DNA from 4 places in the Streptomyces sp. NPDC056600 genome. Region 2 is predicted to be linked to each of the others. Evidence: riboswitches for the same ligand, from Rfam matches in the RefSeq annotation. Region 2 holds a riboswitch; each other region holds the start of a gene.

Region 1 (7,567 bases), on a different contig from region 2:
GGTCTTCCAGTTCGGCCTGGGCGTCCTCTACTTCCACGAGGCCATGCCGCCGGAGCGCTGGGCCGGCTTCTCCCTGGTGTGGCTGGCGCTCTCCCTGCTCACCTGGGACGCGCTGCGCAACGCGCGCCGCTCGGCCCGCGCCCTGCGCGCGGCGGCGGTCGCGGCCGCGGCCGTGGCGGTGTCCCCGGAGGACCCGGCGGCGCTGCCCGAGGGGGCGACGGCCTTCCCGAAGCCCGCGGGGCCCGTGGAGCCCGTGGCGTCCGCCGAGGCGACGCGGGAGCGCACGGTCTGATCGCTCGTTCCGGTTGCGCGCGCCCTTCCACCACCCGTAAGAGTGGTGCCATGACGGAATCCGCGGTGCCTGTCCACTGGAAGCTCGTCGTCGACGCAGCCGATCCGCACGCCCTGGCCGACTTCTGGGCGGCCGCCCTGCGGTACGTCCCGGAGGACAACAGTCCCCTGGTCGAGAAGCTGCTGGGCGCCGGTGTGGTACCCGCCGAGGCCACCCTGGAGTGGCGGGGCCGCGCCGCCTGGCGGAACCTCGCGGCGGTCCGGCACCCGGAGGACCCGCACGACGAGGAGTCCGGGACCGGCCTGGGGCGGCGGCTGCTGTTCCAGCGGGTCCCCGAGCCCAAGACCGTCAAGAACCGTCTCCACCTGGACCTGCACCCCGGCGACGGGGCGCGCGAGGTGGAGGTCGAGCGGCTGACCGCGCTGGGCGCCCGGGTGCTGCGCGAGGTCCGGGAGCAGGGCGGCGCCTGGACGGTCATGTACGACCCCGAGGGCAACGAGTTCTGCGTCCACTGATTCCCCGCGGCGGCGGGCCGCCGACGGGGGCCTGTGGAAAACTCCGGCGCCGTCGGTCCGTCCGCCTATGGTGGAGGAAGGTCTACAGGGACGGGCGGTACAGGTGTGACCACGACAACGGTGACGGAGACGGGTGCGGGCGGCCCCGCGCTCGAGACGCTGCGCAAGGTCTTCGGCTACGAGTCCTTCCGCGGCGAGCAGCAGGCCGTGGTCGACCACGTCGTCGCCGGCGGGGACGCCGTGGTGCTGATGCCCACCGGCGGCGGCAAGTCGCTCTGCTACCAGATCCCCGCCCTGGTCCGCCCCGGCACCGGCGTGGTGGTCTCGCCGCTGATCGCCCTGATGCAGGACCAGGTCGACGCCCTGCGCGCGGCGGGCGTGCGGGCCGGTTTCCTCAACTCCACCCAGCACTTCGACGAGCAGCGCCTGGTCGAGGCCCAGTTCCAGGCCGGCGAACTGGACCTGCTCTACCTCGCCCCGGAGCGGCTGCGCCTGGAGTCCACCCTCAACCTGCTCTCCCGGGGGCGGATCTCCCTCTTCGCCATCGACGAGGCGCACTGCGTCGCCCAGTGGGGCCACGACTTCCGCCCCGACTACCTGGCGCTGTCGGTGCTGGGCGAGCGCTGGCCCGACGTGCCGCGGATGGCCCTGACGGCGACGGCCACCCGGGCGACGCACGAGGAGATCACCCGCCGGCTCGGCCTGGGCTCCGCCCGGCATTTCGTCGCCGGGTTCGACCGGCCGAACATCCAGTACCGGATCGTGCCCAAGGCCGAGCCGAAGAAGCAGCTGCTGGCCTTCCTGCGCGAGGAGCACCCGCGCGACGCCGGGATCGTGTACTGCCTCTCCCGGAACTCCGTGGAGAAGACCGCCGAGTTCCTCACCGCCCACGGCGTCGACGCGGTGCCGTACCACGCCGGCCTGGACGCCGGGACCCGCGCCGCCCACCAGGCGCGCTTCCTGCGCGAGGAGGGCCTGGTGGTGGTCGCCACCATCGCCTTCGGCATGGGCATCGACAAGCCCGACGTGCGGTTCGTGGCCCACCTGGACCTGCCCAAGTCGGTCGAGGGCTACTACCAGGAGACCGGCCGCGCGGGCCGCGACGGGATGCCCTCCACCGCCTGGATGACGTACGGCCTCAACGACGTCGTCCAGCTGCGGAAGATGATCCTGTCGGGCGAGGGCGACGAGGCCTTCCGCCGACGGGCCCAGGCGCACCTGGACGCCATGCTGGCCCTGTGCGAGACGGTCCGCTGCCGCAGGGAGCAGCTCCTCGCCTACTTCGGCCAGGAGGCCGCCGAGGAGAGGTGCGGCAACTGCGACACCTGCCTGGCGCCGCCGGAGACCTGGGACGCCACCGTGGCCGCCCAGAAGGCGCTGTCCACCGTGGTCCGGCTGGAGAGGGAGCGGCGGCAGAAGTTCGGCGCCACCCAGATCACCGACATCCTGCTCGGCAAGCGCACCGCGAAGGTGATCCAGTTCGACCACGACCAGCTGTCCGTCTTCGGCATCGGCGAGGACCTGGCCGAGGGCGAGTGGCGCGGCGTGATCCGGCAGTTGCTGGCCCAGGGCCTGCTGTCGGTGGAGGGCGAGTACGGGACGCTGGTGCTGACCGAGGGCAGCGCGGCCGTGCTGCGCGGCGAGCGGCAGGTGCCGATGCGCAAGGAGCCGAAGAAGGTGCCCTCGGCGAGGGGCGAGCGCAAGGCCAAGGCGGCGGCCGCGGCGGAGCTCCCCGAGGAGCTCCAGCCGGTCTTCGAGGCGCTGCGCGGCTGGCGGGCCGAGCGGGCCCGGGAGCAGGGCGTCCCCGCCTACGTGATCTTCCACGACGCGACCCTGCGGGAGATCGCGGCGGCTCGCCCGTCGTCGGTGGAGGAGCTGCGCGGCATCAGCGGCATCGGCGAGAAGAAGCTGGCCACCCACGGCGAGAGCGTCGTCGAGCTGCTGACCTCGCTCGACGCCTGAGCGGCCACCCGCCTGGGGCGACGCCCACCTGAGCGGACCGCCCGCCTCGGACGACCGACCGCCCGCCTCGGACGACCACCTGCCTCGGACCCGCCCGCCCGGGGCGCGGCTGGCCCTGGACGACCGTTCGCCCGGGGCGCGGCTCGCGCTGACGGCCGCCCGTCCGGGGCGCGGCTCGCCCCGGCGCGCCGCGTGGGGCGCTCACCTGAGTAGGGCAACGCCCTATTGCACATATCCCGTTGACGTGTCAACCCGTCACGGGGGCGCTCCAGGAGGTCCGTATTCTCTGATCATGCCCGCACCCGCCGCCTATGCGCCCCCCTCCCGCACGCTCCCCGCGTACGCCCTGATCGCCACGGACCTGGACGGCACGCTCCTGCGCGACGACGACACCGTCTCCCCCCGCACCCGTGCGGCGCTGGGGTCGGCGGCCCGCTCCGGCGCTCGGCACCTGGTGGTGACGGGCCGGCCCGCGCCCCGGGTACGCGACCTGCTCGCCGGCATCGGCGGCGGTTTCGCGGTGTGCGGCCAGGGCGCGCAGCTCTACGACGCGGACCGGGACCGGCTGGTGTGGTCGATGACCCTGGACCGGGAGCTGGCGGAGACGGCGCTCGGCAAGATCGAGGCCGAGGTGGGCCAGGTGTACGCGGCCGTCGACCAGGACGGCGTCCAGGGGCTCACGCTGATCGAGCCGGGCTACCGGATGGCGCGGCCCACGCTCCCCGCGGAGCGGGTAGGCCGCCGGAGCGACCTGTGGGAGCGGCCGATCACCAAGGTGCTGCTGTCCCACCCGGAGCTCACCGACGACGAGCTGACCGCGGTGGCGGCCTCGGCGGTCGGCTCGCTGGCCACGGCGACGATGTCCGGCCCCGGGACCGTGGAGCTGCAGCCGCACGGGGTCACCAAGGCCACCGGGCTGGCCATGGCCGCGTCGCGCCTCGGCCTGGGCCCGGAGGACGCCGTCGCCTTCGGCGACATGCCGAACGACGTCCCGATGTTCCGCTGGGCGGCCCACGGGGTGGCCATGGCCAACGCGCACCCGGAGCTGAAGGCGGTCGCCGACGAGGTCACCACGACGAACGAGGACGACGGCGTGGCCGTCGTCCTCGAGCGGTTGTTCCCCTGAGGGAGCGGGGGATCAGTAGGCGCTGTTGACGTTGTCGATCGAGCCGTAGCGGTCGGCGGCGTAGTTGCACGCCGCGACGATGTTGGCGACCGGGTCGAACGGCGAGGTGTCGGTCCCCTCGACGTGGTAGGCGTCGAAGGTGGGGTCGATCACCTGGAGCAGGCCCTTGGAGGGGATGCCGTTGATCGCGTTGATGTCCCAGTCGTTGATGGCGAGCGGGTTGCCCGAGGACTCGCGCATCACGTTGCGGTGGATGCCGTCGTAGGTGCCCGGGATGCCGTGCTTCGCCATGACGGCGAGGGCCTCGCGGATCCAGCCGTCGAGGCTGTCCGTGGTGGCGGCCAGGTGGATGACCTTGTTGCCCGGGGCGACGGTGACCGCGGTCTGCGCGGTGGGGGTCTCGGCGGCCCAGGCGCCGGTGGCGCCCACGATCGGCGCGACGACGACGGCCGCGGCGACGGCGAGGGCCGACGCGGTACGGGTGAGACGGGACATGCGTTCTTCCTCTCCGGCGCCTGCGAGGTGAGCTGTCGGATTCGGGCCAGAAAGGCTGCCCGGCCCGCCGCCCGATGGGGCGGCAGGCTTCACCCCTAGCCGTCCCGGAGGCGCGCTCGCGCGCGCTCCGGTCCGGCGGTGTACCTGGGTCCCCCGCTCCTGCCGTGCGTGGAATGGGTCTGTGGAGTGCGGGCGGCGGCAGGATTCGGCGTTCCGCCCGGCTGGCGCGAAACGTATGCGAGAGCGGATATCCGAAACAAGTACGATCTTCGTGGATCATGCTGGTTGATCATGTTTGAGGGCGATTCGTCCATCGGCCCGCATCCGGGCCCGCTCCTCAACCCGCCCCGCCCGTGGGTGACTTCGGGCCATTGGACCCCGTCCGTCCACCCCGCGCCCCTGTGGCCCATGTCACGGATCGACCGATGATCATACAAAACGAGTGAAGAGGTCGCCAATCCGGCAATATCCCCTCAAACGGACAGGGTGTCTCCGGCCATCTGGCGGGTGGGGGCTGTCGGTGATCCAAACCCGACCGGATACGCTGAGTGGGGTGATGGCAATGACCTATCGACAAGCCGTGTGATCGTCAGCACACACCAGCAGACAGGAGACCCCTCGTGAGCGTGGTCGGGCCGTTCGGGCTGAGGGTTCGGGACCAGGCGCTGGAGACCGCCGTCCAGGCAGGTATGGCGGCCGTCGAGGAAGGTCTGCTCGAAGCCACCAAGAGCGAGGTCCCGTTCATCACCGAGGCCGCTCAGCACCTCGTGAAGGCGGGCGGCAAGCGGTTCCGTCCGCTGCTCGTCATGCTCGCCGCGCAGTTCGGCGACCCGGACGCGCCGGGGATCGTTCCCTCGGCCGTCGTCGTCGAGCTCACGCATCTCGCCACGCTGTACCACGACGACGTGATGGACGAGGCCGAGGTGCGCCGCGGCGTGCCCAGCGCCAACAGCCGCTGGGACAACTCGGTGGCGGTCCTCACCGGCGACTTCCTCTTCGCCCGCGCCTCGCACATCCTGGCCGACCTCGGCCCGGAGGCGGTGCGGGTGCAGGCCGAGGCGTTCGAGCGCCTGGTCACCGGCCAGATCCTGGAGACCGCCGGCCCGTCCGCCGGGCGCTCCCCCATCGACCACTACCTCGACGTGCTGGCCGGCAAGACCGGCTCGCTGGTCGCCGTCGCCTGCCGCTTCGGCGCGATGATGTCCGGCGCCGACCACCAGGTCGTGGACGTGCTCACGCAGTACGGCGAGCGGCTGGGCGTGGCCTTCCAGCTGGCCGACGACGTCCTGGACGTCGCCTCCGACTCCTCCGACTCCGGCAAGACCCCCGGCACCGACCTGCGTGAGGGCATCCCCACGCTGCCGGTGCTGCGGCTGCGCGAGCGGGTGGAGCGGCTGGGGCTGCCCGAGGACGTCGCCCTGTGCGAGCTGCTGGACTCCGACCTGTCGGACGAGGCGCGCCTGGCCGAGGCGGTCGCCCGGCTGCGGGAGCACCCCGCGCTGGAGGACGCCCGGGCGGACACCGTCCGCTACGCGCAGGAGGCCCGTGCCGCGCTGGCCCCGCTGCCGGAGTGCGAGTCCAGGACGGCCCTCATGCACCTCTGCGACGCCGTGGTGCACCGCGCGGGCTGACCTCCTCGCCACGCCCCCGTACCGCACGCCGAAGGCCCGGCTCCCCCCGAGGGAACCGGGCCTTCGGCGTCGATGGGACGCCCGGCGCCGGGCGTCCGTCGTCGGGACGCCCGGCGCTCAGCGGACGAAGATCCCCGCCTGGCTCGCCAGGTCCAGGAAGTACTGCGGCGCCACGCCCAGCACGACGGTGACCGCCGCGCCGACCGCGATCGCCGCGGTCGTCAGCGGCGACGCCACCGCGACCGTCGGCCCGTCCGGCTTGGGCTCGCTGAAGAACATCAGCACGATCACCCGGATGTAGAAGAACGCCGCGACCGCCGAGGACAGCACGCCGACCACCACCAGCGGGGCCGCGCCGCCCTCCGCCGCCGCCTTGAAGACGGCGAACTTCCCCGCGAACCCGGAGGTCAGCGGAATGCCCGCGAAGGCCAGCAGGAAGACCGCGAACACCGCCGCCACCAGCGGCGAACGCCGTCCGAGACCGGCCCACTTGGACAGGTGGGTGGCCTCGCCGCCCGCGTCGCGCACCAGCGTCACCACGGCGAAGGCGCCGACGGTGACGAAGGAGTACGCGGCCAGGTAGAAGAGGACCGAGGAGATGCCCTCCGGCTTCGCCGCGATCACACCGGCCAGGATGAACCCGGCGTGCGCGATGGAGGAGTAGGCCAGCAGCCGCTTGATGTCGGTCTGCGTGATGGCGACGATCGCGCCGATCACCATGGTGACCGCGGCCACGCCCCACATCACCGGCCGCCAGTCCCAGCGCAGCCCCGGAAGCACCACGTACAGCAGCCGCAGCAGCGCGCCGAAGGCCGCCACCTTGGTCGCCGCCGCCATGAAGCCGGTCACCGGGGTAGGAGCGCCCTGGTAGACGTCCGGGGTCCACATGTGGAACGGCACCGCGCCCACCTTGAAGAGCAGACCCATCGTCACCAGCGCGGCGCCCAGGAGCAGCAGCACGTCGTTGCCCATGGTGCCGGCCAGCGCCGGGCTGACCTCGCCGACCGTGCCCTCGACGACCTGGGCGATCCGGCCGTAGGCGACCGAGCCGGAGTAGCCGTAGAGCAGCGCGATGCCGAAGAGGGTGAACGCGGAGGCGAAGGCGCCCAGCAGGAAGTACTTGACCGCGGCCTCCTGCGACAGCAGCCGCTTGCGGCGGGCCAGCGCGCAGAGCAGGTACAGCGGGAGGGAGAAGACCTCCAGCGCGATGAACAGGGTCAGCAGGTCGTTGGCGGCCGGGAAGACCAGCATGCCGCCGACCGCGAAGAGGAGCAGCGGGAACACCTCGGTGGTGGTGAAGCCGGCCTTCACGGCCGCCTTCTCGCTCTCGCTGCCGGGCACCGACGCCGCCTGCGCGGCGAAGGAGTCCACGTGGTTGCCGTGCGCCCGGGGGTCGAGCCGGCGCTCGGCGAAGGTGAACATCGCGACCAGGCCGACCAGCATGATCACGCCCTGCAGGAACAGCGCGGGCCCGTCCACCGCGATCGCGCCCTCGGCGGCGATGCCCGCCCGGGTGGTCGCGTACCCGCCGACCGCGAGCGCCACC
Region 2 (7,567 bases):
GATCACCGGCGCCCGTTCGATGACCGAGCTCCAGGCCGAGTCGGTGGCCGGCGCCGCCGTCCAGGCCGAGCGTGAGGTCGCCCAGCTCACCAAGGAGCTGGAGCGTCTGCAGCGCCGCGCCGCCGAGCTGCGCGACGAGGCCGACCGCCTCACCGCCCGTGCCGCCCGCGAGCGCGGGGACGACCCGGAGGCCGCGCTGGCCGAGGCCGCCGTCGTCCGTGAGGCCGCGGAGGCCACCGAGGCCGCCGCCGTCTCCGTGCCGGAGCAGCCGAGCGCCCAGCAGGTCGACCGCACCGAGCGCGAGGACCGCCCGCAGCGCCGTGACGACCGCGGCAACGACCGTGGCGACCGTCCGTTCAACCGTGACGACCGTGGTGGCCGTTCCTTCGAGCGTCGTGACGACCGCGGTGGCGACCGTGGTGGCCGTTCCTTCGAGCGCCGCGACGACCGGGGCGGCGACCGTGGCGGCTTCCGCCGCGACGACCGCGGTGACCGTGGCGGCCGCTCCTTCGAGCGCCGCGACGACCGTCCGTTCAACCGCGACCGCGGCAACGACCGTGGCGACCGTCCGTTCAACCGCGACGACCGTGGTGGCCGTTCCTTCGAGCGTCGTGACGACCGCGGCGGCCGTCCGTTCGAGCGTCGTGACGACCGCGGTGGTTTCCGCGGCAACGACCGTGGCGACCGTCCGTTCAACCGTGACGACCGCGGCGGTGACCGTGGCGGCCGTTCCTTCGAGCGCCGCGACGACCGTCCGTTCAACCGCGACCGCGGCAACGACCGTGGCGACCGTCCGTTCAACCGTGACGACCGCGGCGGTGACCGTGGCGGCCGTCCGTTCGAGCGTCGTGACGACCGTGGTGGTTTCCGCGGCAACGACCGTCCGTTCAACCGCGACCGCCGTGACGACCGCCCGGGCTTCCGCGCCGGCGGCACCTCGGACCGTCCGTTCGGCCGCCGCGACGACCGTCGTGACGACCACCGCGGTGGCTCCTTCGGCCGCCGCGACGAGAAGCCGCGTTGGAAGCGCAACGGCTGACGCGCCCGCGCACACCGCCTGTGAGGGCCCGCACGACCCCGGTCGTGCGGGCCCTCCGCGCTTCCCGCGCGCCGTCGGCCCCGGATACCCGCTCGGACGGGAGGCCCCCTCCCGCTATGCTCGGGGAAGCAACATCACCACGGGCCCTTAGCTCAATTGGCAGAGCAGTGGACTTTTAATCCATTGGTTGTGGGTTCGAGTCCCACAGGGCCTACTTCTGACGCGGCGCATGCGCCCGGCCGACCCCGGCCGGAGCATGCGCCGCGTCACGTCCCGGAGCCGCCCCATGCCGCACCCCTACGTCCTGCTCTCCGCCGCCGTCTCGCTCGACGGCTGCCTCGACGACACCGGCCCGGAGCGGCTGCTGCTCTCGGGCCCCGAGGACTTCGACCGGGTCGACGAGGTGCGGGCCGCGAGCGACGCGATCCTCATCGGGGCCGGCACCCTGCGCGCCGACGACCCGCGGCTGGTGGTCCGCTCGCCCGAACGGCGGGCCGCGCGCACCGCTGCCGGGCTGCCGGAGTTCCCGCTCAAGGTGCTCGTCACCGGTTCGGGTGAACTGGACCCGGCGGCCCGCTTCTGGCGCACCGGCGGCCGCAAGGCCGTCTACACCACGGACGGGGGCGCATCGCGGGCGCAGGAGGCGCTGCGTGGCCAAAAGGACGTCGAGGTGGTCCCGGTGGGACCGGAACTGGACTGGCGGGCCGTTCTGGAGCACCTCCACGCCGCGTACCGGGTGCGACGGCTGATGGTCGAGGGAGGCGGCAGCGTCCACACCCAGCTGTTGCGGCTCCAGCTCGCCGACGAGCTCCAGTTGGCGCTGGGCCCGCTGCTGGTCGGCGAACCGGACGCGCCGCGGCTCTTCGGCCCGGGCGGTTATCCGCCGGGCAGGCTGCGGCTGGAGGAGACCCGGCGGGTGGGCGACGTGGTGCTCGCCCGCTACCGGCCGGTCGCCCCGGGCGCCGGCCCCTCGGCCTCCGCCGCCGACCGGTACTGGCTGGGCCTCGCCTGCGACCTGGCCGAGGAGTGCCCGCCGTCCCGCACCGCGTTCAGCGTGGGCGCGGTGGTGGTGGCCGAGGACGGCACCGAGCTGGCCCGCGGCCACTCCCGGGAGGGAGGCGACCCGGTGGTCCACGCCGAGGAGGCGGCGCTCGCCAAGATCGCCCCGGACGACCCGCGGCTGCCCGGGGCCACCGTCTACAGCAGCCTGGAGCCGTGCGCGCGCCGTGCCTCCCGGCCGGCCCCGTGCGCGCGGCTGATCCTGGACGCCGGGGTGCGGCGGGTGGTCACCGCCTGGCGGGAGCCCGACACCTTCGTGGCGGCCGCGGACGGCAGCGGGGTGCTGGCGGCGGGCGGCGCCCGGGTGGTGCGACTGCCCGAGTACGAGGAGCGTGCCATGGAGCCCAACCGCCACCTGTTCGGCGGGTCGACGTGAACCGATTCGCTTTTCCCCCGCGCCATGTCGTACAGTGAAGACACAACGACGCGGGGTGGAGCAGCTCGGTAGCTCGCTGGGCTCATAACCCAGAGGTCGCAGGTTCAAATCCTGTCCCCGCTACTGAAGACTCAGGGCCGGAATCCTTCACGGATTCCGGCCCTGAGTGTTTGCGTCCGCAGTCGGCTTTCTTCTCCGGCGCCTCTCCGTCAGCTTTCTCCGTCAGCCTTCATCCGTGCGCAGGCCAGCGGTCGCCGCTTCCGGCCCGGCGCGCGACGATGGACTCCATGCTGAGGCGAGGCGGACCGGTGGATCCGGAGGCCGAGGCCGCCTTCGGGCCAGGCCGACGGTGGATCCTCTACGCCCGTCTGGTGCTGCGGGTGCTGCCCTTCCTGGCCCTGGTCCTCGGCCTCGCCTACGACAGTCTGACGCCGCGGGACGTGACCGCCGTACCGTTCTTCGCCGCCGCCCCGTTGATCGCCGCTCCTCTGTACACCCTGCGCGCCACGGTGCTGATCGGACTGCTCTCGACGGGTCTCACCCTCTACGTGCGGCTGACCCGGGACACGGACTCCCCTGCCCTGATGGTCACCGAGCTGCTCACCGTCGTCTTCGTCTCGGTGCTGTCCTGCGTGATGAACACGGCGGTCCACCGCGTCGACCTGCGCCTCGCGTCCGCCCGGCAGATGGCCGAGGTGGCGATGCGGGCCGTGATGCCGCAGCCGCAGCGGCGGATCGGCGCCCTGCGGATCGCCTCCCGGTACGAGGCGGCCCTGCGGGAGGCCAACATCGGCGGCGATCTGTACGCCGCGCACGACACGCCGCACGGCGTACGGGTGGTGCTGGGGGACGTGCGCGGCAAGGGGATGGACGCCGTGGCGGCGGTCGCGGTCGTCGTCGGGGCCTTCCGCGAGGTGGCGGAGCGGGCAGACACCATCGAACAGGCCGCCGAGCACATGGAGCAGGCGGTGGTCCGTGAGCGGGACCGGCGGGCCGTGGAGCTGGAACAGCAGGAGGGCTTCGTGACGGCGGTGTTCGCCGAGTTCTCCCGGGACGGCCGGAGCGTGACGATCGTCAACCACGGCCATCCGCCGCCGCTGCTGCTGGAACCGGGGGCACAGCCGCGGTTGCTGGATTCGGGGGAGCCCGGGGGCCCGCTCGCGCTCGCGGAGCTGGTGGGATCGCCCCACCCCGGTCCGCCCGTGCCGCTGCGGCCGGGCGCCACGGTGCTCTTCTACACCGACGGTCTGACCGAGGCGCGGGACGAGGACGGGGTGTTCTACGACCCGGTCGAGCGGCTGGACGGGCGGGTGTTCGGCGAGCCGGAGGACCTGCTGGAATTCCTGTCCGAGGACGTGGCCCTGCACTCCGGGGGAGACATCGCGGACGACATGGCGCTGCTGGCCGTGCGGAGCGTGTGACCGGCCCGGACGCGGCGGCGGCACCCCGGGACCGCAGGACGCCCACCGAAGTGATCAAGCCATGGCGGTCGTGACGGTGTGACCTAAGCCATGTCCGTTTCGCCCTGGAGAACCTCCATAGGTTCAGGCCACAACGTTGGACGATGTGAAGGAACGGCTTGGAATTGAGCCACCGCTTCTATTAACGTTCGATAACGCAGCGCGCGGCTGTCCCAGCCGTCACAAGCGACGGCTCCGTGCGCTCTGCCGAATCCCGCAAGGGAACCGGGGAACCACTTTCCGGGGTGAATCGGGCGTATCTCCGTATGCGCGCGTAGGAGACCTTCCCGCTCCGAACCCGTCAGCTAACCCGGTAGGCGAGACGGAAGGAAAGGAGCGCGCCTCCGTGGCGTCCAACCCCCCTGCCCCTGAACTGCCCTTCGTGCCGAGCCAGCGTGTGGCCGCCGACGCGTACGGTCCCGCCGGAGTCCCCGGCGAGGGCTCCTTCGGGGAGTGGAACCCCAGCGAGGGGACGGTCTCCAGAGGCCGTCACCGGGTGGCCAAGCAGCGGGGCCTGGCCCGCAGTTCCACCGTCCTCGGCGTCGGTGTGATCGCCGCCGTCGGCGCGGGCGGCATGGCCACCGCCGCGCCCGGCAAGGCTCCGGTGCACATCACCATGCCGCAGATGCCGTCGCTGGACCCGGTCACCTCCCTGCTTCCCGGCGGCGACGAGACCGAAACCGCGGCCGCCGAGCAGGCCCCCAGCGTCCTCGGCGAGATGGGCGTGGGCGTCGCCCCGGCCGAGACCCCGTCCTCCGCCGACGCCGGCGAGGCGCTGCGCACCCGCATCATGGCGCAGGCCGCCCAGCAGGAGCAGGAGGCCGAGACGCAGGCCGCGCTGGAGGCCCAGGAGGCCGCCGCCCAGGCCGCCGCCGAGAAGGCGGCCAAGGAGAAGGCGGAGGCACAGGCCCGCGAGGCCGCCGCCGAGAAGGCCGAGGAGGAGGCCAAGGCCAAGGCCGAGGCCGAGCGCATCGCCAAGCTGGCGGCCAGCTTCGTCTCGCCGGCGTCCTCCTACACGATCACCTCCACGTACATGCAGGCCGGCTCCATGTGGTCCTCCGGCTACCACACGGGCCTGGACCTCGCGGCCCCCACCGGCACGCTGTTGAAGGCCGTCCACACCGGCACCGTCACCGAGGCCGGATGGGCAGGCTCGTACGGCTACCGGACCATCCTCACCCTCGAGGACGGCACCGAGCTCTGGTACTGCCACCAGTCCTCGATCAACGTCAGCGTCGGCCAGAAGGTGACCACCGGCGACGTCATCGGCCGGGTGGGCGCGACCGGCAACGTCACCGGCCCGCACCTGCACCTCGAGGTGCACCCGGGCGGCGGCGACGGCGTCGACCCGATGGCCTGGATGGCCGCGCGCGGCGTCAACCTCTGACGACGCCGCACCCCCCTCCCCCTTCCCTATGTCCGTGGCCGGCTGACGGCGCGTCGGAATGCGCCGCCGGCCGGACGCGTTGGTCATCGTCATGAGTGAACTGCGCAAGCTGGGTACGTCCGGCCTCGAGGTGTTCCCGCTCGCCCTCGGCGGCAACGTCTTCGGATGGACCGCCGACGAGCGGGAGTCCTTCGCCGTCCTCGACGCGTACACCGCGGCGGGCGGCAACTTCGTCGACACCGCCGACTCGTACTCCGCCTGGGTGGAGGGCAACGAGGGCGGCGAGTCGGAGACCGTCATCGGCAGGTGGCTCAAGGCCCGGGGCAACCGCTCCGAGGTCGTGGTCGCCACCAAGGTGAGCCAGCACCCGAAGTACCGCGGGCTGTCCGCCGCCAACATCAGGGCGGCGGCGGAGGCTTCGCTGCGCCGGCTGGGCACCGACCACATCGACCTGTACTACACGCACTTCGACCAGCCCGGGACGCCGGTCGAGGAGATCCTGCTCGCCCTCGACCAGTTGGTCCGCGAGGGCAAGGTGCGGGCGATCGGCGCGTCCAACATCACCGCCGAGCGGCTGCAGGAGTCGCTGGACTTCTCCGAGCGCGAGGGCTTCGCCCGCTACACGGTCGTGCAGCCGCACTACAACCTGGTCTCCCGGGACACCTACGAGGGCCCCCTGCGCGACGTCGCCGAGCGGGCGGGGCTGGCCGCCGTGCCGTACTACGCGCTGGCGTCCGGCTTCCTGACCGGCAAGTACCGCCCGGGGACCACGGTGGACAGCCCCCGGGCGACCGGAGCGGCCCGGCACCTGGACAGCGAGCGTGGCCGGCGCGTCCTGGCCGCCCTCGACGAGATCGCCGAGGCGCACGGCGCGTCCCCGGCCACGGTGGCCCTGGCCTGGCTCGCCGCCCGCCCGACGGTGGTCGCGCCGACCGCCTCCGCCCGCACGGTGGACCAGCTGCCCGCCCTCACGGCGGTCGCCGGCCTGCGGCTCACCGACGAGCAGACGGCCCGGCTGGACACGGCCTCCGACTGATCCGCCGTGCCGCCGGTTCCTCAGACCCGGCGGAAGAGCAGGTCGCGCACGACGTGCCCCTTGTCCAGCCCCTGGCCCTCGAACCGGGTGAGGGGACGGAACTCCGGCCGGGGCGCGAAGTGCCCCTCGGGCTGCGTGTTGGCGAAGCGGGGGTGCGCGGTCAGCACCTCCATCATCTGCTCCGCGTACGGCTCCCAGTCCGTGGCGCAGTGCAGCACCGCGCCCGGGCTGAGCCGGTCGGCGGCCAGGTCCAGGAACTCGGGCTGGATCAGCCGCCGCTTGTGGTGCCGCTTCTTGGGCCAGGGGTCGGGGAAGTAGACGCGCAGCCCGGCCAGCGCGTCGGGCCGGAGCATCTCGCGGAGCAGGATGATCGCGTCGCCGTTGGCCACGCGGACGTTGCCGAGTCCGCTCCTCTCGGCGAGGCTCAGGAGGTTGCCCTGGCCCGGGGTGTGCACGTCCACCGCGAGGATGTTGGTCGCCGGGTCGTCGGCGGCCATCTGGGCGGTGGCCTCGCCCATGCCGAAGCCGATCTCCAGCACGACGGGGCGGTCGTCACCGAAGAGCTCGGTGAGGTCCAGGGTGCGGCGGCCGTCGATGTCCAGGCCCCACCGGGCCCAGAGCCGCTCGATGGCGTCGGCCTGTCCGGTGGTCACCCGGCTGCGGCGGGGCTGGAAGCTGCGGATGCGGCGCTCGTGGTGGGAGCCGGCCGGATCGGGCTGCGGTCCGTCCGGGAACCGGGGGGTCCGGGCGGGGCGGCGGCTGGGGTTCGGGGCGTCAGACACAATGCCCCGATTCTACGGCGCACCGCTCCTTCGCCCCGCGCTCACCACCCCCGGTCCGGGCGCCGCCGTGCCGGGGGCGGCCGAGGTCAGGCCGGGGTGCCGAGAAGAGGGCGGGCGCGTTCGCGTAACTCGACGACACGCGGTTCGTCGCCGTACGGCTCGAGCCGGGTGAGCAGGTCCTTGACGTACTCCGTGGTGCGCGCGGACGAGATCCGCCCGGCCACCTCCACCGCGCGGACCCCCTGCTCGCAGGCCGCGTCCAGGTTGCCGGACTCCAGTTCGGCCACCGCGGAGACCACCAGCCGCAGCCCGTGCGAGCGCACGAACTCCTCGGTCGGCTTGGACAGCGCCTGCTCGGTGAACCGCCGCACCTGCCCGGGCGCCTTCAGGTCGCGGTAGCACTCGGCGGCGTCGGCGCAGAACCGGTC
Region 3 (7,567 bases), on a different contig from region 2:
CCGGAACTCTTCACCTGGGAGTTCGCGACCGACCCGTACCCCGCCTACGCCTGGCTCCGTGAGCACGCCCCCGTGCACCGCACGCGGCTCCCCAGCGGGGTGGAGGCCTGGCTGGTCACCCGGTACGCCGACGCCCGGCAGACCCTCGCCGACCCGCGGCTGTCGAAGAACCCCGCGCACCACGACGAGCCCGCGCACGCCCGGAACCGGACCGGCATCCCGGGCGAGCGCAAGGCGGACCTGATGACGCATCTGCTGAACATCGACCCGCCGGACCACACCCGGCTGCGCCGCCTGGTCGCCAAGGCGTTCACCCCGCGCCGGGTCGCGGAGTTCGCGCCCCGCGTGCAGGAGCTCACCGACACCCTGATCGACGGCTTCGCCGCGCGCGGCAGCGCGGATCTGATCCACGACTTCGCGTTCCCGCTCCCCATCTACGCCATCTGCGACCTGCTCGGCGTCCCGCGCGAGGACCAGGACGACTTCCGGGACTGGGCGGGCATGATGATCCGCCACGGTGGCGGCCCACGCGGCGGCGTGGCGCGCTCGGTGAAGAAGATGCGCGGCTACCTCGCCGAGCTGATCCACCGCAAGCGCGCCGCCCTGCCCGCGCAGCCGGCCCCCGGCGAGGACCTGATCTCCGGTCTGATCCGCGCCTCGGACGAGGGGGAGCACCTCACCGAGAACGAGGCCGCCGCGATGGCCTTCATCCTGCTGTTCGCCGGCTTCGAGACGACGGTCAACCTGATCGGCAACGGCGCCTACGCGCTGCTCACCCACCCCGCCGAACGCGAGCGGCTGCAGCGCTCGCTGGCCGCGGGGGACGAGTTGCTCCTGGAGACCGGCGTCGAGGAACTGCTGCGCTTCGACGGCCCCGTGGAGCTGGCGACCTGGAGGTTCGCGACCGAGGAGCTGACCCTCGGCGGGCAGCGGATCGCGGCCGGCGATCCGGTCCTGGTGGTGCTGGCCGCGGCGGACCGGGACCCCGAGCGGTTCGCCGAGCCGGACACCCTCGACCTTTCCCGCCGCGACAACCAGCACCTGGGGTACGGGCACGGCATCCACTACTGCCTGGGCGCCCCGCTCGCCCGGCTCGAGGGCCGCGCCGCGCTGGCGACCTTGCTCACTCGTCTGCCCGACCTTCAACTCGGGGCCGCGCCGGAGGAGTTGCGCTGGCGCGGCGGTCTCATCATGCGTGGCCTGCGGACTCTTCCGGTCGAGTTCACTCCCGAGCCGGGACCAAGTGGAAGCAATAGTTCGACAGTTCTGTGATGTTCGTGTGTTCTGTGCGACATCGAGTTGTGACGAACGATGATCACCGGCTACGTTCCCGCACAGACGTGACGACCCCGCCGGCGCGGTGCCGGACGTGGTCGCGCGCCCACAGCAGTCGACGAAAGGCATCCGCATGCTCTCCGGAAACGGTCGTCACCGCCGCCCCCGTCAGGCGCCGGCGGTCGTCGTCGCAGCCGGCGTGACCGGGTCCGCCCTCGCCTTGCCGCTCTTCGCGGCCACCGGCGCGAGCGCGGCCGACGGGGCGACCTGGGACCGGGTCGCCGAGTGCGAGAGCGGAGGTGCCTGGAGCGCCGACACCGACAACGGCTTCTTCGGCGGTCTCCAGCTCACCCAGGACCAGTGGGAGGGCAACGGCGGCCTGTCGTACGCCTCCAACCCGGCCGAGGCGAGCCGTTCGCAGCAGATCGCCGTGGCCGAGCGCATCCTCGCCGAGCAGGGCGCGACCCCGTGGCTCGCCTGCGGCGCGATGAACGGTCTGCGCGAGGACGCCCCCGCCGCCCAGGTGGACACCGGCGTGGACGCGCTGCGCACCGGCGACGTGACGGACTCCGGCTCCTTCGACGGCTCGGCCTCCGGCTGGGGGTCCGCCGGCGGCGACCGCACCGGCGGTTCCGGCGCCGGGCGCGCGGACGAGGCGCGCGGCTCCGGCTCGGCCGAGGCGGCCGGCGACGCCGACCAGGGGATGCTCCGGGGCGCGGGTCACGGCCTCTTCCCCGGCGCCGACCTTGCGCCGGTGGACGGCGGGTCCCTGGACCTCGGCCAGGAGGCCGGGCAGGACGAGGGGCTGGACCTCGGCGAGGACCTGGGCCTGGTCGACACCGGCACCGGCGCCCCCGTCGTCCCGGACCTGCCCGAGGTCGGCGGCGGCTCCGGCGAGCACGGCGGCGGCCAGTCCGGCGAGAACGGCGGCAAGGGCGACGGCAACGGGAACGGCGAGGGCAAGGGCGACGCGGACCAGGAGGAGAGCGGCGACACCGGCTCGTCCGACGAGGACGCGCCGCTGTTCGACGGCGAGGGCGACGAGCTGTTCGGGGACGACACCCCGCTCTTCGGCGACGACACCGCCGCCCAGGAGGACTCCGAGGCCTCCTCCGGCTCCGGCCGCCACCGCGGCACCAGCGCCGAGGAGACCACGGAGACCACGAGCGGCTCCTCGGGCCGCCACGCGGCCCCCGCGGGCACCTACACCGTGCGGGCCGGCGAGAGCCTCGTCTCCATCGCCAAGTCGCAGGACGTCAAGGGCGGCTGGCGCGCCCTGTACGAGGCCAACGAGGACCTGATCGGGGACGACCCGGACCGTCTGGTGGCGGGCACGAAGCTGTCCCTCCCCGCCTGAACCGGGCCGGGGACCGGAGGGGACGAGACGATCAGGCGGGGTGAAAGCCGGGCAAAATCGGGGGAGTTACCCACCCTTTCGTCCTGGAATGTCTGATTCCGGAGAAGTGAGAGATGGGTCTCAGAAGCCCTGATCGTCTTTGAAATCCCGGCATGGGCGTGGCTAACGTCGAACCGCTCGCTCCAGCGGGCCCCGGCGGCCGTCACGCCTAATCCTGCCAACGGCCGTACGGGACATGTCGTCGCGTCATGCGCCGTAGGCAGGAGCGGGGGAACCAGGTAAGCGCCGTGTCCGGCAGCCAGATCGCCGGACCGGCTAGGGGTGAAGCCGTGCACCGGGAGGTGCGCGGCCGGGCGACCCTCATAGCCCGAACCCGACAGCTCACCTCGCAGGCGTCGGTGAGGGGATACCTCCATGTCGTTTTCCTGCCAGGGCAAGCACCGTCGCCCCTCCAAGGCCAAGCGCGCCTTCGCCGTCGCCGGTCTCACCGGCGCCGTCGTGGCCGCCCCGCTGATCACCGCGGGCACCGCCTCGGCCGCCACCGAGTCCGAGTGGGACGCCGTCGCCCAGTGCGAGTCGGGCGGCGACTGGTCCATCAACACCGGCAACGGTTTCTACGGCGGTCTGCAGTTCACCAACCAGACCTGGGCCGGCTTCGGCGGCACCCAGTACGCCGCCCAGGCCAACCAGGCCACCAAGGCCCAGCAGATCGAGATAGCCGAGAAGGTCCTCGCCGAGCAGGGCCCGGGCGCCTGGCCGCACTGCGGCGTCGGCCTGTCCAGCTCCCCGTACCAGGGCGGCGCCGCCGAGGCCCCCGCCCAGGAGCAGGCCCCGCAGCAGGAGGCCGCCCCGGCCCCCGCGCCGAAGGCCGAGAAGCCCGCCCAGCCCGTCAAGGCCGAGAAGCCGAAGAAGGCCGAGAAGGTCACCACGCCCACCGGCAAGAAGGTGCTCAAGGGTGACGGCGAGTACAAGGTCCGCAAGGGCGACTCGCTCAGCCGGATCGCCGACAAGCACCACACCAAGGGCGGCTGGAAGAAGCTGTACAAGCTGAACAAGGACATCGTCCAGAACCCGCAGCTGATCTACCCGGGCCAGATGCTCCACCTGAGCTGACCCGCCGGGCGGCGGGCTCCGACCGAGCCGGCCGCCCGCCCCGTGACAGCCCCGCCCCCGTGTTGCGTGATCCGCGCACGGGGGCGGGGCATTTGCACGCAATACGTCCGCCGACTTTTTGTTTCGGGTCGGAACAATTAATCTCCTGTTACCCCTCCGTAGAGGGGGCGACCGGCTGGCCGATCCCGTCCGGCCGGTTAGGCTCGGTCTCGCAGAGCCACGGAGGCTGTGCACCCCGTGCCGGACCAGGTGGTCCGGCGCCACTCGCGTCACATCCCAGAAGGAGATGCTCGTGCCGTCCATCGACGTCGTCGTAGCCCGGGAAATCCTGGACTCCCGAGGCAACCCCACGGTCGAGGTCGAGGTCGGCCTCGACGACGGCAGCACCGGCCGTGCCGCTGTTCCGTCCGGCGCCTCCACCGGCGCCTTCGAGGCCATTGAGCTTCGCGACGGTGACAAGAACCGCTACCTCGGCAAGGGCGTGGAGAAGGCCGTCCTCGCCGTCATCGAGCAGATCGGCCCGGAGCTCGTCGGCTACGACGCCACCGAGCAGCGCCTGATCGACCAGGCGATGTTCGACCTGGACGCCACCGACAACAAGGGCTCCCTCGGCGCCAACGCCATCCTCGGCGTCTCCCTGGCCGTGGCCCACGCCGCCTCCGAGGCCAGCGACCTGCCGCTCTTCCGCTACCTGGGCGGCCCCAACGCGCACCTGCTGCCGGTGCCGATGATGAACATCCTGAACGGCGGCTCGCACGCCGACTCCAACGTGGACATCCAGGAGTTCATGATCGCGCCGATCGGCGCCGAGTCCTTCTCCGAGGCCCTGCGCTGGGGCACCGAGGTCTACCACACCCTCAAGAAGGTGCTGAAGACCAAGGGCCTGGCCACCGGCCTCGGCGACGAGGGCGGCTTCGCCCCCAACCTCGGCTCCAACCGCGAGGCGCTGGACCTGATCCTCGAGGCGATCAAGGAGGCCGGCTACACCCCCGGCCAGCAGATCGCCCTCGCCCTCGACGTCGCCGCCTCCGAGTTCTACAAGGACGGCAAGTACCTCTTCGAGGGCAAGGAGCGCTCCGCCGCCGAGATGACGGAGTACTACGAGGAGCTCGTCGCGGCCTACCCGCTCGTCTCCATCGAGGACCCGCTGTTCGAGGACGACTGGGACGGCTGGAAGACCATCACCGACAAGCTGGGCGACAAGGTCCAGCTCGTCGGCGACGACCTCTTCGTCACCAACCCGGAGCGCCTGGGCCGCGGCATCGAGGAGGGCGCCGCCAACGCCCTGCTGGTGAAGGTCAACCAGATCGGCTCGCTGACCGAGACCCTGGACGCCGTCGAGCTGGCCCAGCGCAACGGCTTCAAGTGCATGATGTCCCACCGCTCCGGCGAGACCGAGGACGTCACCATCGCCGACCTCGCCGTCGCCACCAACTGCGGCCAGATCAAGACCGGCGCCCCGGCCCGCTCCGAGCGCGTCGCCAAGTACAACCAGCTGCTGCGCATCGAGGAGATCCTCGACGACGCCGCGGTGTACGCCGGCCGCAGCGCCTTCCCGCGCTTCAAGGGCTGACACCCCGGCCCTCGGGCCGCGGCGCCCGACCTGTGCCCCCGGAGCTCCGGCTCCGGGGGCACACCCCTGTCCGTGTCCCGCGCGCCCGCTGCGTGCCCCGCTGCGCGCGGCCGCGCCCCGGCGTCACGTACCGTGTGCGGGGAAGAAGACGCGGGACGGCCGCCAGGACGCTCACGCGGCACAGCAGGCACGCAACGCAGCAGGCACGCAACGCAGCAGGCACACGGCACGCAGGCACACGGCACGCCGACGGGGAGGCGCGGAGAAGATGGCGCAGAACCGGGACCGGTTCTCCACGACCACCCGGCTGCGGCTGCTCGGTGAGCAGACCGCCGCCCGCGTCTACCGCTCCCAGACCCGCCGCCAGGCCCGCCGCTCCCGGCTGACCGGCCGGGCCGCGCTGCTCGCCCTGGTGCTGTGCACCCTGATCGTCGCCCTGGCCTACCCGACCCGGCAGTACGTCTCCCAGCGCGCCGAGATCGCGAAGCTGGAGGCGGAGCGCGACGCCGCCCGCGAGCGGGTGGAGGACCTGCGCGACCTCAAGGCGCGCTGGAAGGACGACGCGTACGCCGAGCAGCGGATCCGCGAGCGGCTGCACCAGCTGCGACCGGGCGAGACCGGGTTCACCGTGCGCGGCGCCGCCTCGGCGCCTCGGCAGGACGCCGGGCGGCCCACCGCGGACCGCCCCTGGTACGACATCCTGTGGGAGGACGTCGACGAGGCGGACACGGCGGACGGGACGGACCGGGCCCAGGCCGGCCGGGCCACCGGCCGCGCGGACGCCGCCCGCTGACGACCGACCGCCCCCACCCGTAGAGCGAGAGAGCAGAACCCCAGGCATGGAAACGCCCCCGCCGCCCACCGAGCGCACCGAGCCCACCGACGCGGACGTCGAGGCGTTCCAGCTCCAGCTGGGCCGTCCCCCGCGCGGGCTGCGCGCCATCGCGCACCGCTGCCCCTGCGGGCAGCCGGACGTCGTGGAGACCGCGCCGCGACTGCCGGACGGCACGCCCTTCCCGACCACGTACTACCTGACCTGCCCGCGCGCCGCCTCCGCGATCGGCACGCTGGAGGCGGACGGCGTGATGAAGGAGATGACCGAGCGCCTCGCGTCCGACCCGGAGCTCGCCGCCGCCTACCGCGCCGCCCACGAGGACTACATCCGGCGCCGTGACGAGATCGAGGTGCTCCAGGGCTTCCCCAGCGCGGGCGGCATGCCCGACCGGGTCAAGTGCCTGCACGTCCTGGTCGCGCACTCCCTGGTGGCCGGTCCGGGCGTCAACCCGCTGGGCGACGAGGCCATCGCCCTGCTGCCCGAGTGGTGGCGCAAGGGCCCCTGCGTGACACCGCAGGGCTGCGCCGCGCCGGAGGAGGGGGAGGCGCAGTGACCCGGGTCGCCGCCGTCGACTGCGGAACCAATTCCATCCGCCTGCTGGTCGCCGACGCCGACCCGGCGACCGGCGAGCTCACCGACCTCGACCGCCGGATGACGATCGTGCGGCTCGGCCAGGGCGTGGACCGCACCGGCCGGCTCGCCCCCGAGGCGCTGGAGCGCACCTTCGCCGCCTGCCGCGAGTACGCCGCCGTCATCGAGGAGCACGGCGCCGAGCGGATCCGCTTCGTCGCCACCTCCGCCTCCCGGGACGCCGAGAACCGCGACGAGTTCGTGGCCGGCGTCCTCGCGATCCTGGGCGTCGAGCCCGAGGTGATCACCGGCGAGCAGGAGGCGGAGTTCTCCTTCACCGGCGCCACCCGCGAGCTCGCGGGCCGCACCGACCTGGCCAAGCCCTTCCTGGTCGTGGACATCGGCGGCGGCTCCACCGAGTTCGTCGTCGGCGACGACCGGGTGCGCGCCGCGCGCTCGGTGGACGTCGGCTGCGTGCGGATGACCGAGCGCCACCTGGTCGAGGACGGCACGGTGGTGGACCCGGCGACGGACGAGCGGATCGCGGCCATACGCGCCGACGTGGAGGCCGCCCTGGACCTCGCGGAGGAGACCGTCCCGCTGCGCGAGGCCCGGACCCTGGTGGGCCTGGCCGGCTCGGTCACCAGCGTCTCGGCGATCGCCCAGGACCTGCCGGAGTACGACTCCGCCGCCATCCACCACTCCCGCGTCCCCTACGAGCGGGTCCGCGAGATCACCGGGCGGCTGCTGGGCTCCACGCACGCCGAGCGCTCGCGGATCCCCTCGCTGCACCCCGGCCGGGTCGACGTGATCGGCTCCGGCGCCCTGGTGCTTCAGGCGATCA
Region 4 (7,567 bases), on a different contig from region 2:
ATGACCGAGTAGGCGTACTCGAGGAAGGAGCCCTGCATTTCGTCCACGACGTCGATGTCGAGGATCCGCTCCTCGAAAGCATCGTCATCGGGTCGCGCTGTCTTCGTGCTGCGGCGGGCCATCGCTGCCGGGCTCCTTCACGGTCTTGCGAGCATGAACGGGGACTGTCGCGCACCATTGTGGCCCTCGCCGCCGACACCTCGGACCGCGCCCCCGCCGGTGACGCCCCGGGACGGGCGCCCGGAGCTCAGGCCCGGCGCAGGCTGTCGATCATTCCTCCCCATTCCGGCCCGTCCCACTCGATGACGACGGCGGAGCCGTCGGACTTCATCTTCAGGGTTCCCTTCGTGCGCGCGGGGTCCGGCTTCGCGCAGTCCAGGGTGATCCGCGGCTTCTCGGTGCCGACGCCCTCGAGGGAGCCCGGGCAGGCGAGCTCGCCGGTGGTGACGACCTTCCCCCCGGTGATCTTCAACGTCTCGACGGGGCTGTCGTTGATGGGGCGCCAGGTGCCGTCGAACCCCTGCTCCGGGGCCGGGGCCTGCGAGGACCGCTCGGCCGGCTGCGAGGCCTTCGGAGCGGTCTTCGAGGCGGCCGGGCCCTTCGCCCCGTCGTCGCCGTCGGAGCCGGAGCAGCCGGAGAGGAGCAGAGCGCCCAGCCCCAGAAGGGCGGCGGCGGTCAAGGCCTTGCACATGGAACGTCCTTTCACTTCATTCACGGCGGACGACGCCGGCCGGTGGACGGCGCCCATCCCAGCACACCCGCGCGTCCCGGGGCGATCGGGGTCGCGGCCGCCGGAGCGGCCGGCCGACGGGAGCACCTCGCGGCCGTCCACGCGGCCGGTGAAGCTCCCGGCGGGCCGGAGTGTCCCCGGATCGGGCGGCAATGTGACGTATCGGGAACCTCACGGCAACCGCCCTCGGTTGCATAGAGTGACAGGCAGTCCGGACACACAAGTTTCAGGCGAGCGAAGGGACGTACATGCCCATGGGTCACACGGCCACAGCCGAGGCAGGCTCAGGAGGCCTCACAGCTACCGAGCACCGCCTTGCCAACGGGCTCCGCGTGGTGCTCTCGGAGGACCACCTGACCCCGGTCGCCGCGGTGTGCCTCTGGTACGACGTCGGCTCCCGGCACGAGGTCCAGGGCCGCACCGGCCTCGCCCACCTCTTCGAGCACCTGATGTTCCAGGGCTCGGCCCAGGTGAAGGGCAACGGTCACTTCGAGCTGGTGCAGGGAGCCGGAGGTTCCCTCAACGGCACCACCAGCTTCGAGCGCACCAACTACTTCGAGACCATGCCGGCCCACCAGCTGGAGCTCGCGCTCTGGCTGGAGGCAGACCGGATGGGCTCCCTGCTCACCGCCCTCGACGACGAGTCGATGGAGAACCAGCGCGACGTCGTCAAGAACGAACGCCGCCAGCGGTACGACAACGTCCCCTACGGCACGGCCTTCGAGAAGATCTTCGCGCTGGCCTACCCCGAGGGCCACCCGTACCACCACACCCCGATCGGCTCCATGGCCGACCTGGACGCCGCCACCCTGGAGGACGCCCGCGCGTTCTTCCGCACCTACTACGCGCCCAACAACGCGGTGCTGTCGGTGGTCGGCGACATCGACCCGGAGCAGACCCTGGCCTGGGTCGAGAAGTACTTCGGCTCCATCGCCTCCCACGACGGCAAGCCCGCCCCGCGGGACGGAGCGCTGCCGGAGGTCGTCGGCGGGGAGATCCGCGAGGTCGTCCGCGAGGAGGTCCCGGCCCGCGCCCTGATGGCCGGCTACCGCCTGCCCGAGGACGGCACCCGTGCCTGCGACGCCGCCGACGTGGCGCTGACCATCCTCGGCTACGGCGAGTCCTCCCGCCTCTACAACCGCCTGGTGCGCCGCGACCGCACCGCGGTGACGGCCGGTTTCGGCCTGCTGCGGCTGGCCGGAGCGCCCTCGCTGGGCTGGCTGGACGTCAAGACCTCCGGCGACGTCGAGGTGCCGGTCATCGAGGCCGCCGTCGACGAGGAGCTCGCGCGGCTCGCCGCCGAGGGCCCGACGGCCGAGGAGATGGAGCGCGCCCAGGCACAGCTGGAGCGCGAGTGGCTGGACCGCCTCGGCACGGTCTCCGGGCGCGCCGACGAACTGTGCCGGTACGCCGTCCTGTTCGGCGACCCGCAGCTCGCGCTGACCGCCGTGGAGCGGGTGCTGGAGGTGACGCCGGAGGAGGTCCAGGAGGTCGCCAAGGCCCGTCTGCGCCCCGACAACCGGGCGGTCCTGGTGTACGAACCGATCACTCCCGAGGGCGCGGACGCCGACGGCGACGAGGACGAAGAGGAGGAGGCCAAGTGACCGACCTGGCCACCATGGAGTTCCACCCCCAGCCGCAGGCCGGCGAGCCCAAGCCGTGGGCGTTCCCCGCGCCCGAGCGCGGTGCCCTCGACAACGGCCTGACCGTCCTGCGCTGCCACCGCCCCGGCCAGCAGGTCGTGGCCGTCGAGGTGCTGCTGGACGCCCCGCTGGACGCCGAGCCGCTCGGCCTGGACGGTGTCGCCACCATCATGGCGCGCGCCTTCGCCGAGGGCACCGACAAGCACTCCGCCGAGGACTTCGCCGCCGAACTCGAGCGCTGCGGCGCCACCCTGGACATGCACGCCGACCACCCCGGCGTGCGGGTCTCCCTGGAGGTCCCCGCCTCCCGGCTGCCCAAGGCGCTGGGTCTGCTGGCCGACGCGCTGCGCGCCCCGGCGTTCGCCGAGGACGAGGTCTCCCGCCTGGTGCGCAACCGGCTCGACGAGATCCCGCACGAGCTGGCCAACCCGGCCCGCCGTGCCGCCAAGGAGCTCTACAAGGAGCTCTTCCCGGCGAACTCGCGGATGGCGCGCCCCCGTCAGGGCACCGAGGACACCGTCGAGAAGATCGACGCGGCCGCCGTGCGCGCCTTCTACGAGCGGCACGTCCGTCCGGCCACCTCGACCGCCGTGGTGGTCGGTGACCTCACGGGCGTCGACCTGGACGCCCTGCTGGCCGAGACCCTGGGCGCCTGGAAGGGCTCCCAGGCCGCCCCGCGCGCGGTGCCGGCGGTGACGTCGGACGACACCGGCCGCGTGGTGATCGTGGACCGTCCCGGCTCCGTCCAGACCCAGTTGCTGATCGGCCGCACCGGCCCGGACCGGCACGACCGGGTCTGGCCGGCCCAGGTGCTCGGCACCTACTGCCTGGGCGGCACGCTCACCTCCCGCCTGGACAAGGTGCTGCGCGAGGAGAAGGGCTACACGTACGGCGTCCGCGCCTTCGGGCAGGTCCTGCGTTCCGCCCCCGACGGTTCGGGCGCCGCGATGCTGGCGATCAGCGGCTCGGTGGACACCCCCAACACCGGCCCCGCGCTGCAGGACCTGTGGCAGGTGCTGCGCACCCTCGCCGAGGGCGGCCTGACCGACACCGAGCGGGACACCGCCGTGCAGAACCTGGTGGGCGTGGCGCCGCTGAAGTACGAGACGGCCGCCGCGGTCGCCGGCACGCTGGCCGACCAGGTGGAGCAGCACCTGCCGGACGACTTCCAGGCGACGCTCTATCAGCAGCTCGTCGCCACCGGCACGGTGGAGGCCACCGCAGCCGTGGTGAGCGCCTTCCCGGTGGACCGTCTGGTGACGGTCCTGGTCGGCGACGCCGCGCAGATCGCCGGCCCGGTGCGTGAGCTGGGCATCGGCGAGGTGACCGTGGTGAGCGCCGAGTAGCGGCCCGTCCAGGGCGGTTTCGGGCCCCGGTGAGCCTTACGGCCGCCGGGGCCCGCTTCGTTCGGTCCGGCACCGGCTCGTCCGGGAGCCGTGCGATGCGCGTAGAAGGGTCCGGTTTGCCCTGTGGCGTGCGCTACAAAAGTCTTGATCCGTTTGTTATCCGATTGATCACCCAACTAGCTTCGATCCGGCTGCCCGCCACACCTGTGCTCCGCATCCGCGGCGCCGGGCAGTCATCGCCTAATCCCCGTACGGCGCGAGCCAGGGGAGCCGGGGACCCAACCGAGCGGTACCCCTGGGGTGAATCGGGCGCCTTCCGCCACGCGGGAGGAACCCGTAGGAGACCTTCCTGCTCCGAACCCGACAGCTAACCCGGCAGGCGAGAGGGAAGGAAAGGACTCAGCCACTTCATGGCGTTCAACTGCGCCCCCGGCAGGCACCGTCGTCCCGGCCGGACCAGCCGCACCACCGCCGGCCTGGCGGGCCTCGCCGCTCTCACCACCACCGGCGTCGTCGGCACCCTCGCCAGCCCCGCCGTCGCCGCGGAGGCCCCCGCCGAGACCAGTGGCCTGCTTCCCGTCGTCACCATCGGCGACACCGTCGCCGAGCAGATCGACGAGCAGGCCGAGGCCCAGGAGCGGGCCGCCGTCGAGGCCGCCGCCCGCGCCGCGGCCGCCGAGAAGGCCCGTGCCGAGCGTGAGGCCGCCGAGGAGCGCGCCGCCCGCGAGGCCGAGCGTGAGCGCCTCCGCCGCCTCAACATGTTCGTCAGCCCGATCGCCGGGTCCTACGTCTCCACCTCCTACCAGGCGGGCGGCGGCATCTGGTCCTCCGGCAGCCACACCGGCATCGACTTCCACGCCGCCTCCGGCACCCCGGTCCGCTCCGTGGGCCGCGGCACCGTCGTCGAGGCCGGCTGGGGCGGGGCCTACGGCTACCAGGTCGTCGTCAAGATGCACGACGGCACGTACACCCAGTACGGCCACCTGTCCTCGGTCAGCGTGGCCGTCGGCCAGGCGGTCACCCCGGGCGCCCACCTCGGCCGCTCCGGCGCCACCGGCAACGTCACCGGCCCGCACCTGCACTTCGAGGCCCGCACCTCCCCGGAGTACGGCAGCGACATCGACCCCGTCGCCTACCTCCGCTCCCACGGCGTGAACCTCTGACGTCACCCACGCGAAAGCCCCCCGTCCCGGTTTCCGGGACGGGGGGCTTTTTCGTCGTTCCGGACGGTATCCGGGCGCACCGGGCGGGGGAGCGGCCGAAAATTCCCTCTCCCGTGCGGCTTCCCGTCGGAAATTCACGCGCATTGCCTTAGAGTCGCCTTATTCATCGAGGCGGAGGTCGGCATGCGTATTCCCGCGCATTCGGTATGCACGGCGATCCGGGACGACATCGTCGCCGGGGTCCACGAGCGCGGGACCCGGCTGACCGAGGAACTCCTCGCCCGCCGCTACGGCGTCTCCCGCGTCCCGGTCCGCGAGGCGCTGCGCACCCTGGAGGCCGAGGGCTTCGTGGTCACCCGGCGGCACGCCGGCGCCTGCGTGGCGGAGCCGACCGAGCAGGAGGCCGCCGACCTGCTGGAGATGCGGCTGCTGCTGGAGCCGCTGGGCGCCGCCCGGGCCGCCCAGCGGCGCACCGAGGCCCACCTCAAGGTGCTCCGCGGCCTGGTCAGGCTGGGTCAGGAGCGGGCCCGGCGCGGATACGGGGAGGAGCTGCGGTCGCTGGGCGGCTGGTTCCACGAGACGCTGGCCCAGGCCTGCGGGAGCGCCGCGCTGACCACCACGCTCACCCAGCTGCGGCACAAGATCGCCTGGATGTACGCACTGGATCCGCTGCCCGCGCCCGTGGAGACCTGGGCCGAGCACGGCGCCATCGTGGACGCCGTGGCCCGGGGAGACGGGGAGCGGGCCCGGCAGGTGACCGCCCTGCACACCGAGCGCTCGACCGTGCTGTACCGGCTGCGCATTCCCGGTCAGAACCGCGGGGGCGCGGCGCGCGCGGACGGCGTGAGGACCTCGCAACATGCCGTAAACATGAATGGCCTCCGTAATTAACAAGAGGGCCGTATACAAGAGGCGGGTGCGCGGGTGCAATTCCCGCTCCGTCGTTCGGTGTGCCTTTCCAGGGCCGGTTCTGCAATTCCCGCCGTGCGGTCATTCGTGGGGTGCGATGCATTCGTGTTCCTGTTCGCGCGAGATATTCGCGCGCGGCGCAATTCGGCGGGCCCCGGTCCCGCCCCGCTCACAGCTCCGCCTCCCCCGGGCGCTCCGGACGGTCCACGGACAGCAGCTCCGCCAGTTCGTCGAGCACCTTCTCCACGCCCCCGGCCTCCGCACCCGCACCTGCACCCGCACCCGCCCCGGTGCCGTCGCCGTCGCCGTCGCAGGAGAGCACCACCTCCTCGCCGCGGCGCACCCCCAGCCCCAGCACTCCGAGGATCGACCCGCCGTTCACCGGCCCCACCCCCGCGCCGTCCGCCCGGGCCACCCGCACCGGCAGCCCCGAGTCCTGCACGGCCCGCACGAAACGCGCGGCCGGCCGCGCGTGCAGACCGTCCGGCGCGGCCACCCTGACCCGGCGTTCGGGCATCTCCGGTACCTCCTGTCCTCACCGTCCGCGCGCCTCGCGCGCATCACCACGGGCCCCGATCGGGGCCACGAGCCGTAGGCTTGCCGCATGCAGAGCCCGTCGGACCGTCACGAGTACCCCGCGCACTGGGAAGCCGACGTGGTGCTCCGCGACGGCGGCATCACCCACGTCCGGCCCATCACCGAGGACGACGCGGAACGCCTGGTCAGCTTCTACGAGCAGGTCTCCGACGAGTCGAAGTACCTGCGCTTCTTCTCGCCGTACCCGCGTCTGTCCGCCAAGGACGTGCACCGGTTCACCCATCACGACTACGTGGACCGGGTCGGCCTCGCCGCCACCGTGGGCGGCGAGTTCATCGCCACCGTCCGCTACGACCGGGTCGACGCCGACGGCATGCCCGCCTCCGCGCCCGCAGACGAGGCCGAGGTCGCCTTCCTGGTCCAGGACGCGCACCAGGGGCGCGGGGTCGCCTCCGCGATGCTCGAGCACATCGCCGCGGTGGCCCGGGAGCGAGGCGTGCGCCGCTTCGCCGCCGAGGTGCTGCCGGGCAACACCAAGATGATCAAGGTGTTCACGGACGCCGGGTACGCCCAGAAGCGCAGTTTCGAGGAGGGCGTGGTCCGCCTCCACCTCGACCTCGAGCCCACCGACCGTTCGCTCGCCGTCCAGCAGGCCCGTGAACAGCGCGCCGAGGCGCGCTCCGTGCGCCGGCTGCTCGCGCCCGGGTCGGTGGCCGTGATCGGAGTGAGCCGCGCCCCGGGCGGCGTCGGCCGCGGCGTGCTGGAGCACCTGCGCGACGGCGGCTTCACCGGCGCGCTGCACGCCGTCAACGCCGCCTTCCCCGCCGACCTCGCCCACGTCGACGGCGTTCCCGCGTGCCGCTCGCTGACCGAGATCGACGGACCCGTCGACCTCGCCGTGGTGGCCGTGCCGGCCGACCGGGTGCCCGAGGTGGTCGACGAGTGCGGGGCGCACGGGGTGCAGGGGATGGTGGTGCTCTCCGCCGGGTACGCCGAGCTCGGCCCCGAAGGGCTCGAGCGGCAGCGCCGACTCGTGCGCCGCGCCCGCGCGTTCGGCATGCGCGTGATCGGCCCCAACGCGTTCGGCGTGGTCAACACCGCCGACGGGGTCCGCCTCAACGCCTCCCTCGCCCCCGAGATGCCGCGGGCCGGGCGGATCGGCCTGTTCACCCAGTCCGGGGCGATCGGCGTCGCCCTGCTCTCCCGCCTGCACCGGCGCGACGGCGGCGTCACCGGGGT

What was found. Region 2 has a riboswitch for cyclic di-AMP ahead of ACFRAV_RS17440 (M23 family metallopeptidase). Riboswitches for the same ligand answer to the same signal wherever they lie in the genome.
Region 1: linked by a shared signal. The riboswitch ahead of ACFRAV_RS11550 (transglycosylase SLT domain-containing protein) and the one ahead of ACFRAV_RS17440 (M23 family metallopeptidase) in region 2 are both predicted to bind cyclic di-AMP.
Region 3: linked by a shared signal. The riboswitch ahead of ACFRAV_RS03800 (transglycosylase family protein) and the one ahead of ACFRAV_RS17440 (M23 family metallopeptidase) in region 2 are both predicted to bind cyclic di-AMP.
Region 4: linked by a shared signal. The riboswitch ahead of ACFRAV_RS20445 (M23 family metallopeptidase) and the one ahead of ACFRAV_RS17440 (M23 family metallopeptidase) in region 2 are both predicted to bind cyclic di-AMP.

The regions. Positions count from the first base shown of each region.
Region 1 is NZ_JBHTVQ010000017.1:36,074-43,640, reverse strand. Features, by position in the region: gene rarD (EamA family transporter RarD) at 1-292, shown strand, start outside; gene ACFRAV_RS11565 (VOC family protein) at 343-807, shown strand; gene recQ (DNA helicase RecQ) at 913-2,769, shown strand; gene ACFRAV_RS11555 (HAD family hydrolase) at 3,062-3,895, shown strand; gene ACFRAV_RS11550 (transglycosylase SLT domain-containing protein) at 3,908-4,390, opposite strand; cyclic di-AMP (ydaO/yuaA leader) riboswitch at 4,395-4,580, opposite strand; gene ACFRAV_RS11545 (polyprenyl synthetase family protein) at 5,011-6,021, shown strand; gene nuoN (NADH-quinone oxidoreductase subunit NuoN) at 6,139-7,567, opposite strand, start outside.
Region 2 is NZ_JBHTVQ010000031.1:65,000-72,566, forward strand. Features, by position in the region: gene ACFRAV_RS17415 (DEAD/DEAH box helicase) at 1-1,039, shown strand, start outside; tRNA gene ACFRAV_RS17420 (tRNA-Lys) at 1,181-1,253, shown strand; gene ACFRAV_RS17425 (dihydrofolate reductase family protein) at 1,326-2,474, shown strand; tRNA gene ACFRAV_RS17430 (tRNA-Met) at 2,524-2,597, shown strand; gene ACFRAV_RS17435 (PP2C family protein-serine/threonine phosphatase) at 2,762-3,895, shown strand; cyclic di-AMP (ydaO/yuaA leader) riboswitch at 4,130-4,269, shown strand; gene ACFRAV_RS17440 (M23 family metallopeptidase) at 4,281-5,321, shown strand; gene ACFRAV_RS17445 (aldo/keto reductase) at 5,413-6,357, shown strand; gene trmB (tRNA (guanosine(46)-N7)-methyltransferase TrmB) at 6,378-7,139, opposite strand; gene ACFRAV_RS17455 (MFS transporter) at 7,226-7,567, opposite strand, start outside.
Region 3 is NZ_JBHTVQ010000004.1:130,878-138,444, forward strand. Features, by position in the region: gene ACFRAV_RS03790 (cytochrome P450) at 1-1,272, shown strand, start outside; gene ACFRAV_RS03795 (transglycosylase family protein) at 1,409-2,632, shown strand; cyclic di-AMP (ydaO/yuaA leader) riboswitch at 2,874-3,042, shown strand; gene ACFRAV_RS03800 (transglycosylase family protein) at 3,047-3,745, shown strand; gene eno (phosphopyruvate hydratase) at 4,038-5,318, shown strand; gene ACFRAV_RS03810 (septum formation initiator family protein) at 5,587-6,111, shown strand; gene ACFRAV_RS03815 (DUF501 domain-containing protein) at 6,158-6,706, shown strand; gene ACFRAV_RS03820 (exopolyphosphatase) at 6,703-7,567, shown strand, end outside.
Region 4 is NZ_JBHTVQ010000041.1:12,509-20,075, forward strand. Features, by position in the region: gene ACFRAV_RS20425 (DNA topoisomerase (ATP-hydrolyzing) subunit A) at 1-122, opposite strand, end outside; gene ACFRAV_RS20430 (hypothetical protein) at 248-691, opposite strand; gene ACFRAV_RS20435 (M16 family metallopeptidase) at 979-2,334, shown strand; gene ACFRAV_RS20440 (M16 family metallopeptidase) at 2,331-3,719, shown strand; cyclic di-AMP (ydaO/yuaA leader) riboswitch at 3,947-4,116, shown strand; gene ACFRAV_RS20445 (M23 family metallopeptidase) at 4,130-4,882, shown strand; gene ACFRAV_RS20450 (GntR family transcriptional regulator) at 5,066-5,773, shown strand; gene ACFRAV_RS20455 (HPr family phosphocarrier protein) at 5,961-6,308, opposite strand; gene ACFRAV_RS20460 (GNAT family N-acetyltransferase) at 6,396-7,567, shown strand, end outside.